2 regions of the Kribbella sp. NPDC051718 genome follow, and region 2 is predicted to be linked to the other one. Evidence: predicted binding sites of a transcription regulator. Region 2 holds the regulator's gene; the other holds the start of a gene.
What was found. The regulator HrcA, encoded in region 2, represses chaperone genes, less so after heat shock. The targets are predictions, from matches to a motif close to TTGGCACTCGNNNNNNNCGAGTGCCAA.

Region 1 (4,208 bases), on a different contig from region 2:
CCACCCCGACCATCTCGTAGTTCCCGCACCGCAAGCAGACGAACCCGTCCCCGAGCATCAGCCCGTCCTCGCTGCCGTACATGTCCTCCAGGCACTCGTGCGCACCCTCGTCCAGGCAGCACGGGTCCTCACCGCCATGGACATAGCAGACCACCGCCACCCGCTCGGGGCAGCCGTAGGCGTACTCGCAGCAGTACTTCACCCATCCGACGATAGCGACGCCGGGGCCTACCAGGTGGCTGCGGTGGGGCGGGCGGACGGCCAGTGCATCAAACGGGCGGCCGTACGGGTGGAGCTCGGCGCGTCGAGGGCGAGATGGTGGGGTTTGATGGCCTGGCGGTTCACCCCCAGCGGAAGAGTTAGCCGGGTGAAAGAACTGCCCGGCTGGTCCGAGGACCGGCCGGGCAGTTCGGGTGATGCTTGGCGCGAAGAGATCAGTGGCCGTGGCCGTGGCCGTGACCGGCTGCGGCGGGCTCTTCTTCTTCGGGCTTGTCGACGATCAGCGTCTCGGTGGTGAGCAGCAGAGCGGCGATGGAGCCGGCGTTGGCGAGCGCGGAACGCGTCACCTTGACCGGGTCCAGGACACCCTGGGCGAGCAGGTCGCCGTACTCACCGGTGGCGGCGTTGAAGCCGCTGCCGACCTCGAGCTCCGCGACCTTGGCGGTCACGACGTAACCCTCGTAGCCACCGTTCTCGGCGATCCAGCGCAGCGGCTCGACGACCGCCTTGCGGACGATCCGGACACCGGCGAGCTCGTCGCCCTCCAGGCCCAGACCCTCGTCGAGCACCGCGGCAGCGTGGACGAGAGCAGAACCGCCACCGGCGACGATGCCCTCTTCGATCGCTGCCCGGGTCGCGGACACCGCGTCCTCGATCCGGTGCTTCTTCTCCTTCAGCTCGACCTCGGTGGCCGCGCCGACCTTGATCACGCAGACGCCACCGGCCAGCTTGGCCAACCGCTCCTGCAGCTTCTCGCGGTCCCAGTCGGAGTCGGTGCGCTCGATCTCGGCCTTGATCTGGTTGACCCGGGACTCGATCTCGTCGGACTTGCCGGCACCCTCGACAACGGTGGTGTTGTCCTTGGTGACGACGATCCGGCGGGCGGTGCCGAGCACCTCGAGACCGACCTGGTCCAGCTTGAGGCCGACCTCGGGCGCGATCACCTGGGCGCCGGTCAGGGCGGCCAGGTCCTCGAGCATCGCCTTGCGGCGGTCACCGAAGCCCGGCGCCTTGACGGCGACGGAGGTGAAGTTGCCGCGGATCTTGTTCACGACCAGGGTCGACAGCGCCTCGCCGTCGACGTCCTCGGCGATGATCAGCAGCGTCTTGCCCGACTGGACGACCTTCTCCAGCAGCGGCAGCAGGTCCGACACCGCGGAGATCTTGCCCTGGTTGATCAGGATGTACGGGTCGTCCAGCACCGCTTCGCCACCCTCGGCGTCGGTGATGAAGTAGGGCGAGATGTAGCCCTTGTCGAACTGCATGCCCTCGGTGAAGTCCAGCTCGGTGCCGAACGTGTTCGACTCCTCGACGGTGATGACGCCGTCCTTGCCGACCTTGTCGAACGCCTCCGCGATCAGCGAACCAATCTCGGCGTCGCGGGCGGAGATGGTGGCGACGTGGGCCATGTCGCCCTTGTCGTCGACCGGGCGGGCGGTCTCGATCAGCTTCTTCGAGACGGCCTCGACGGCGGCCTCGATGCCCTTCTTCAGGCCCATCGGGTTGACGCCGGCAGCGACGGCGCGCAGGCCCTCGTGCACCAGCGCCTGCGCCAGTACGGTCGCGGTGGTGGTTCCGTCACCGGCGACATCGTTGGTCTTGGTGGCAACCTCTTTGGCCAGCTGCGCACCGAGGTTCTCGAACGGGTCGTCCAGCTCGACCTCACGCGCGACGGTGACACCGTCGTTGGTGATGGTCGGGGCGCCCCACTTCTTGTCCAGCACGACGTAGCGGCCCTTGGGCCCCAGCGTCACCTTCACCGTGTTCGCGAGCTTGTCGACGCCACGCTCCAGCGCGCGCCGCGCGTTCTCGTCGAACTCGAGGATCTTCGGCATAAAAAACAAGTCCCTCTCTGAGTTTCAACAATGATGCTCGCGACCCGAACCGACTCCGCTCCGGAGCCGAGGCGGCGCCGGAGCGGTGTCAGTCAGGAACGAGCGATCGTCACTTGGTGACGACTGCGAGGATGTCGCGGGCGCCCAGGATCAGGTAGTCCTGGCCGTCGTACTTGACCTCGGTGCCGCCGTACTTGGAGTAGATGACCTTGTCGCCGACGCTGACGTCCAGCGGGACGCGGTTGCCGTTGTCGTCGATGCGGCCGGGCCCGACGGCGAGGATCTCGCCCTCCTGCGGCTTCTCCTTGGCGGTGTCCGGGATCACCAGGCCGGACTTCGTGGTCTGCTCGGCTTCGAGCGGCGCAACGAGGATACGGTCCTCGAGCGGCTTGATCGTGACCGACACTTGCTGACCTCCACGGTCGAGTTCTTGTGTGTTCAAGGGGTGCTGCGAGCAGCCGTTCCACCTCTGCCGTCGCGGGGATCAGAGGCCGGGCCGCTGGCACCCTCGAGTGGAGAGTGCCAACACCGAATCTAGGCCGCGATTAGCACTCGGTCAACTCGAGTGCCAGAATCTCGCCACCGGCGAACGCCCGTACCGCTCGTGTCCGGTCCGCCGCTTTCTGCCATCAAGGGCTGGGCGAACCCCATCCGGTCGTGGGACCGTCGTCTCTGTAGGGATCCCGGCCGCCCCGGGACCGACCCCGCCCGAGGAGAGAACCATGGCGCTCCGCCTCCCGTCACTGCCCAAGCTGACCTCCCGCAAGGCGGTGGTGATCGCTCTCCTGGTGATCAGCCCGTTCGCGGTCGCCGGCCTGGCGGCCAAAGGCGCACACGACTCCTCCGCCCGCCCCGGCAACGCGGCCCCCGGCGGCGCCGCGCCCGCAGTACAGCTCAAGGCCAAGGACGCTGCCGCCCAGACGGAGGCTCAAGCAACCGCGGCGGCCGCTGCGACTCCGCAGTGCCTGTACGCCAGAGTGGTACCGATCGGCAAGACCGGCTGGGGCATCCCGATGCCGTCGCTGTGGAACAGCCCGAGCACCACCTGCAACCTGATGTACGGCGACGACCCGTTCCGCGGCTCGAACCACAGAGGCGACCCCGACACCGCGATCCGGGTGCTCCAGCGCAACCTGAACTACTGCTACGGCTACCGGCTCACAGTGGACGGTATCTACGGCAGCAACACCCGCGGAGTGATCAAGGCCGTCCAGAAGCGCCACAAGCTCGTCGCGGACGGTATCTACGGCCCCAAGACCCGTTCGGCGATGAACTGGCGCCTCTACGCCACCAAGACCAACACCTGGAGCAAGAACTGCTCCAGCCCGCTCTGAAGTCGGATCGAACAAAAGGGCAGTCCGTGCGGTCTCAACGAGCAAGCGATCCCAGAGGGGGGATCGGATACTCGAGGGGCACACCATGGGATTTCTACGTACCGCTATCACCGTCGGCGCGACGGCCGTGATGGCCATCAGCGGCGCAGTGGTAGCGACCACGACGGCCGAGGCCGCATCGGTCAAGGCCAAGGGGCTGGAGCAGTGTCTGTCGGCGCTGATGAAGCCGGTCGGCAAGGGCTGGGCCGTACAGGTTCCGGGCGGCTGGGAGGACACCTCCACCAACTGCAACCTGAAGTACGGCGACATGCCGCGGCGCTACGGCCCGGACTACGTCGGGGATCCCGCGTCGGCGATCAAGGCCCTGCAGCGGGATCTGAACTACTGCTACGGCAGCAAGCTCACCGTCGACGGCAAGTACGGCAGCAAGACCCGTGCGGCGGTGCTGAAGGTCCAGCGCAAGCTCAAGGTCACTGCCGACGGCATCTACGGCCCGAAGACCAGGTCCGCGATGAACTGGCGGATGTACTCGCTGCAGAAGCACGCCTGGAGCAAGACCTGCTCGAGCCCGCTGTAAGCGGCGGGGCAGACTGTGCCGGGTGACACCTGACTCGATCTCGCTGTTGCTGGCGCCGGCCGGAGCTGACGTACTAGCCGAGGCTTGCGCCGGTTTCACGCCGGGAGGCGAGCTACGCCTGGTCGAGAAGCTCAGACGCCGGTACGACGCCGTTGTGGTCACCGCTGCCGTTACGCAGGCTTCGCTGCGACACAGGGCCGTCGCCAAGTTCGGCGCCGAGGACGCAGCACGCATGTACTTCAC
Region 2 (4,208 bases):
CTGTGGGCGAGCAAGTGACCAACGTCGGCATCGTCGGCACCGGCGTCATCAGCGGTACCTACCTCGAGCACCTCGCCAAGCTCCCTGGCGTCCAGGTGGTCGCCGTGGCCGATCTCGACCTCTCCAGGGCGCAGACGATCGCCGACCAGAACCCGGGCATCCGGGCCCTGACGTCCGACGACTTGTTCGCCGACCCCGAGGTCGACATCGTCCTCAACCTGACCATCCCGGCCGCGCACGCACCGGTCCACCAGGCGGCGCTGCAGGCCGGTAAGCACGTGTACGGCGAGAAGCCGCTGGCTGTCGACCGTGCCGAGGCCGAGCCGTTGCTCAAGCTCGCGGCGGCCAGCAACCTCCGGATCGGCTGCGCGCCCGACACCGTGCTCGGCACCGGTACGCAGACTGCCCGCGTCGCGCTCGACCGTGGCGACATCGGCGTACCGACCGCAGCGACGGCATCCTTCGTCACGCCCGGGCATGAGCTGTGGCACCCGGCGCCGGAGTTCTACTACCAACCAGGTGGCGGCCCGCTGCTCGACATGGGTCCGTACTACATCACCAGCCTCGTCACGCTGCTTGGGCCGGTGAAGAGAGTCACTGGTCGGGCCGGGCGGTCGCAGCAGCAGCGGAAGGTCCACACCGGGCCGCGAGCCGGGGAGACGTTCCCTGTCGACGTACCGACGCATGTGACCGGCGTACTGGAGCACGAGTCGGGTGCGCTCACCACCGTGCTGATGAGCTTCGATGTGTGGGCCGCACGGCTGCCGCGGATCGAGATCTACGGCACTGAGGGCAGCTTGTCCGTTCCGGACCCGAATGGCTTCGACGGCACGGTGGAGATCGCCACTGCCACCAACCGTGACTGGACGCAACTCCCTGTAGCCGGTGGGTACGCCGGAGCCGGGCGCGGCGTCGGTGTGGCCGACATGGCTCGTGCACTACGCAACAACGAGCCGCACCGGGCGGACGGAGCGCTGGCGTACCACGTGCTCGACGTGATGGAGTCGCTGCTTGAGTCTGCAGCTCAGGACCAGTCGGTGGACGTGGCGAGTACGGTCGAGCGGCCTGCCGCCGTACCTTTGGGAGCGTCTCCAGAATCCGCCTGAGATCCGTCCCACGCCGCTACGCGTCGGTAGGTGTCGTGCGGGCTCGGTAGACTGGCACTCGAAACTCGGGAGTGCCAACCCGAGGGGCCGACGTGAGAGGGGTGGTGCGCGTGCTGGACGAACGCAAACTGGACGTGCTCCGGGCCATCGTCGAGGACTACGTGGCCACCCATGAGCCGGTCGGCTCGAAGACCCTGGTCGACCGGCACAACCTCGGTGTCTCGCCGGCCACGGTCCGCAACGACATGGCCGCGCTGGAGGAGGAGGGGTACATCACCCAGCCGCACACCAGCGCCGGCCGGATCCCGACCGACGCCGGCTACCGGCTGTTCGTGGACAAGCTGAGCACGGTCAAGTCCCTGTCCGCGGCCGAGAAGAAGGCGATCTCGTCCTTCCTGGTCGGCGCGGTCGATCTGGACGACGTCGTACGCCGTACGGTGCGACTGCTCGCGCAGATCACCCGGCAGGTCGCGATCGTCCAGTATCCGACGCTGAGCCGGTCGAGCGTGCGGCACATCGAGGTGGTCACGATGACCCCGCGCAGGCTGCTGCTCGTGCTGATCACCAGCACCGGCCGGGTCGAGCAGCGGATCGTCGAGACGCACGAGGACGTCGACGAGCAGCTGATCGCGGACCTGCGTTCGCGGCTGAACACCGCGCTCACCGGACAGCGGCTGACCGACGCGGCGACCTCGCTCGCGAGCGTCACCGAGACCTTCGCACCGGCCGACCGATCGCTGGTCGCGGCCGTCGTGACGAGCCTGCTGGAGGCCTTCACGGTCGAGGGCGAGCAGCGGATCGCGGTCGGTGGCGCGGCCAACCTGACCCGGTACGGCGACGACTTCGAGCGCAACGTGAAGCCGGTGCTGGAGGCGCTCGAGGAGCACGTGATCCTGCTGAAGCTGCTCGGCGAGGCGACCAACCCGCAGACGCTGACGGTCCGGATCGGCCACGAGAACCCGTACGAAGGACTTGCCACCACCTCGGTCGTCGCCACCGGCTACGGCTCCAAGTCGGAGGCGCTGGCCACCCTCGGCATCGTCGGCCCGACCCACATGGACTATCCGAGCACGATGGGCGCTGTCCGCGCCGTCGCGCGCTACGTCAGCCAGATCCTGGCCGACTCGTGAACCACCCCCGCACACTGCCTACCAAGTGGTCTGGAGTATGAGCACCGATTACTACGCCGTCCTCGGCGTCAGCCGCGACGCCAGCCAGGACGAGATCAAGAAGGCCTACCGCAAGCTGGCCCGCCAGTACCACCCGGACGTGAACGACTCCGAGGACGCGCACCACAAGTTCCAGGAGATCGGCCGCGCGTTCCAGGTGCTGAGCGACCCGCAGAAGAAGCAGGTCCACGATCTCGGCGGTGACCCGTTCGCGAGCGGGCCCGGCGCGGCCGGAGGCGCCGGCTTCGGCCAGGCGTTCACCTTCACCGACATCATGGACGCCTTCTTCGGCCAGACCGGCGGGGCGACCCGCGGGCCACGGCCACGCACCCGGCGGGGCCAGGACGCCCTGATCCCGCTGCGGATCGACCTCGCCGAGGCGGCCTTCGGGACGACCCGCGAGCTGAAGGTCGACACCGCGGTGCTCTGCCCGACCTGTTCCGGCTCCGGCGCCCAGGTCGGCTCCGAGCCGGTCACCTGCGAGATCTGCCACGGCCGGGGCGAGGTCACCCACACCCAGCGCTCGTTCCTCGGCGAGGTCCGGACGATGCGTCCGTGCCCGAACTGCCGCGGCTTCGGGACCACCATCCCGAACCCGTGCGTCGAGTGCGCCGGCGACGGGCGGGTGCGCTCCCGGCGTACCGTCACCGTCAAGATCCCCGGTGGCGTCGACAGCGGCACCCGGGTCCAGCTGACCGGCCAGGGCGAGGTCGGCCCGGGCGGTGGCCCGGCCGGTGACCTGTACGTCGAGATCGAGGTCGAGCCGCACGAGATCTTCACCCGCAGCGGTGACGACCTGCACTGCACGGTGACGCTGCCGATGACGGCGGCGGCGCTCGGTACGACGATCGACCTGCCGACGCTGGAGGGCGAGACGACGCCGCTGGAGATCCGCGCGGGGACGCAGTCGGGGACGGCGATGACGCTGACCGCGCGCGGCGTACCGCGGTTGCGGCACGCGGGTCGTGGCGACCTGATCGTGCAGGTGATCGTCGAGACGCCGACCAAGCTGGACGACGCGCAGAAGGCGTTGCTGCAGCAGATCGCCGCCGCGCGTGGCGAGGAGCGGCCGGTCGGTCATGTCCAGGCGGCGCACAAGGGTGTCTTCGGGCGCCTGCGCGACGCCTTCGGTCAGCATTGAAAACGACTTAGGCTGCCGGGCGATGGGACTCGCGGTCTTCTACCTGCCTGACCTTGGCACTGACACTGACGGCCCCGAGCTGGTACTGGACGGGGCCGAGGGTCGTCATGCGGCCGTCGTACGCCGGATCGGCCCCGGCGAGCGAATCCGGCTGACCGACGGCCGGGGCTCGTTCGCCGAGGGCGCGGTCACGGCTTCGAACAAGACCGGCCTGACCGTCGCGGTCGACCATCGTGGTGAGGTCGACGCGGCGAGCCCGCGGCTGGTCGTCGTACAGGCTCTGCCGAAGGGGGAGCGGGCCGAGCTGGCTGTCGAGATGCTCACCGAGGTGGGCGTCGACCTGATCGTCCCGTGGAACGCGGACCGCAGCCAGTTCCGCGCCAACCCCGAGCGGGTCGCCAAGACCGAGAGCAAATGGCAGTCCTGGGCCTTCGAGTCCAGCAAACAGTCCCGCCGCTCCTGGTTCTGCGAGGTGGCCCCGATCGCCTCCACCTCTGAGGTCACCAAACTCGTCGCCGACGCGGCCCTCTCCGTGATCCTCCACGAAGAAGCCACCACCCCGATGGCCTCGCTGGAACTGCCCACGGATGGTGACATCGTCATCGTCGTCGGCCCCGAAGGCGGCATCACCCCGGCCGAGCTCGAAGCCTTCGCGGCAACCCCGGTCCGCCTCGGCAGCACCGTCCTCCGTACGTCGACAGCGGGCGTGGCCGCCGCATCAGCCCTACTCGCCCGCTCCCGCTGGAGTTGACCCTTGAAGGACTGGCTCGAATGGCACCAGGACTACGACGA

Region 1: a site for HrcA is predicted at 2,600-2,626, ahead of groES (co-chaperone GroES). Genes of this name have one in related genera too.

The regions. Positions count from the first base shown of each region.
Region 1 is NZ_JBFAYZ010000001.1:461,519-465,726, forward strand. Features, by position in the region: gene AB0M15_RS02200 (hypothetical protein) at 1-202, opposite strand, end outside; gene groL (chaperonin GroEL) at 435-2,054, opposite strand; gene groES (co-chaperone GroES) at 2,164-2,460, opposite strand; gene AB0M15_RS02215 (peptidoglycan-binding domain-containing protein) at 2,777-3,388, shown strand; gene AB0M15_RS02220 (peptidoglycan-binding domain-containing protein) at 3,474-3,965, shown strand; gene AB0M15_RS02225 (class I SAM-dependent methyltransferase) at 3,988-4,208, shown strand, end outside.
Region 2 is NZ_JBFAYZ010000017.1:79,690-83,897, reverse strand. Features, by position in the region: gene AB0M15_RS39845 (ThuA domain-containing protein) at 1-18, shown strand, start outside; gene AB0M15_RS39840 (Gfo/Idh/MocA family oxidoreductase) at 3-1,106, shown strand; gene hrcA (heat-inducible transcriptional repressor HrcA) at 1,217-2,236, shown strand; gene dnaJ (molecular chaperone DnaJ) at 2,274-3,416, shown strand; gene AB0M15_RS39825 (16S rRNA (uracil(1498)-N(3))-methyltransferase) at 3,439-4,167, shown strand; gene AB0M15_RS39820 (class I SAM-dependent methyltransferase) at 4,171-4,208, shown strand, end outside.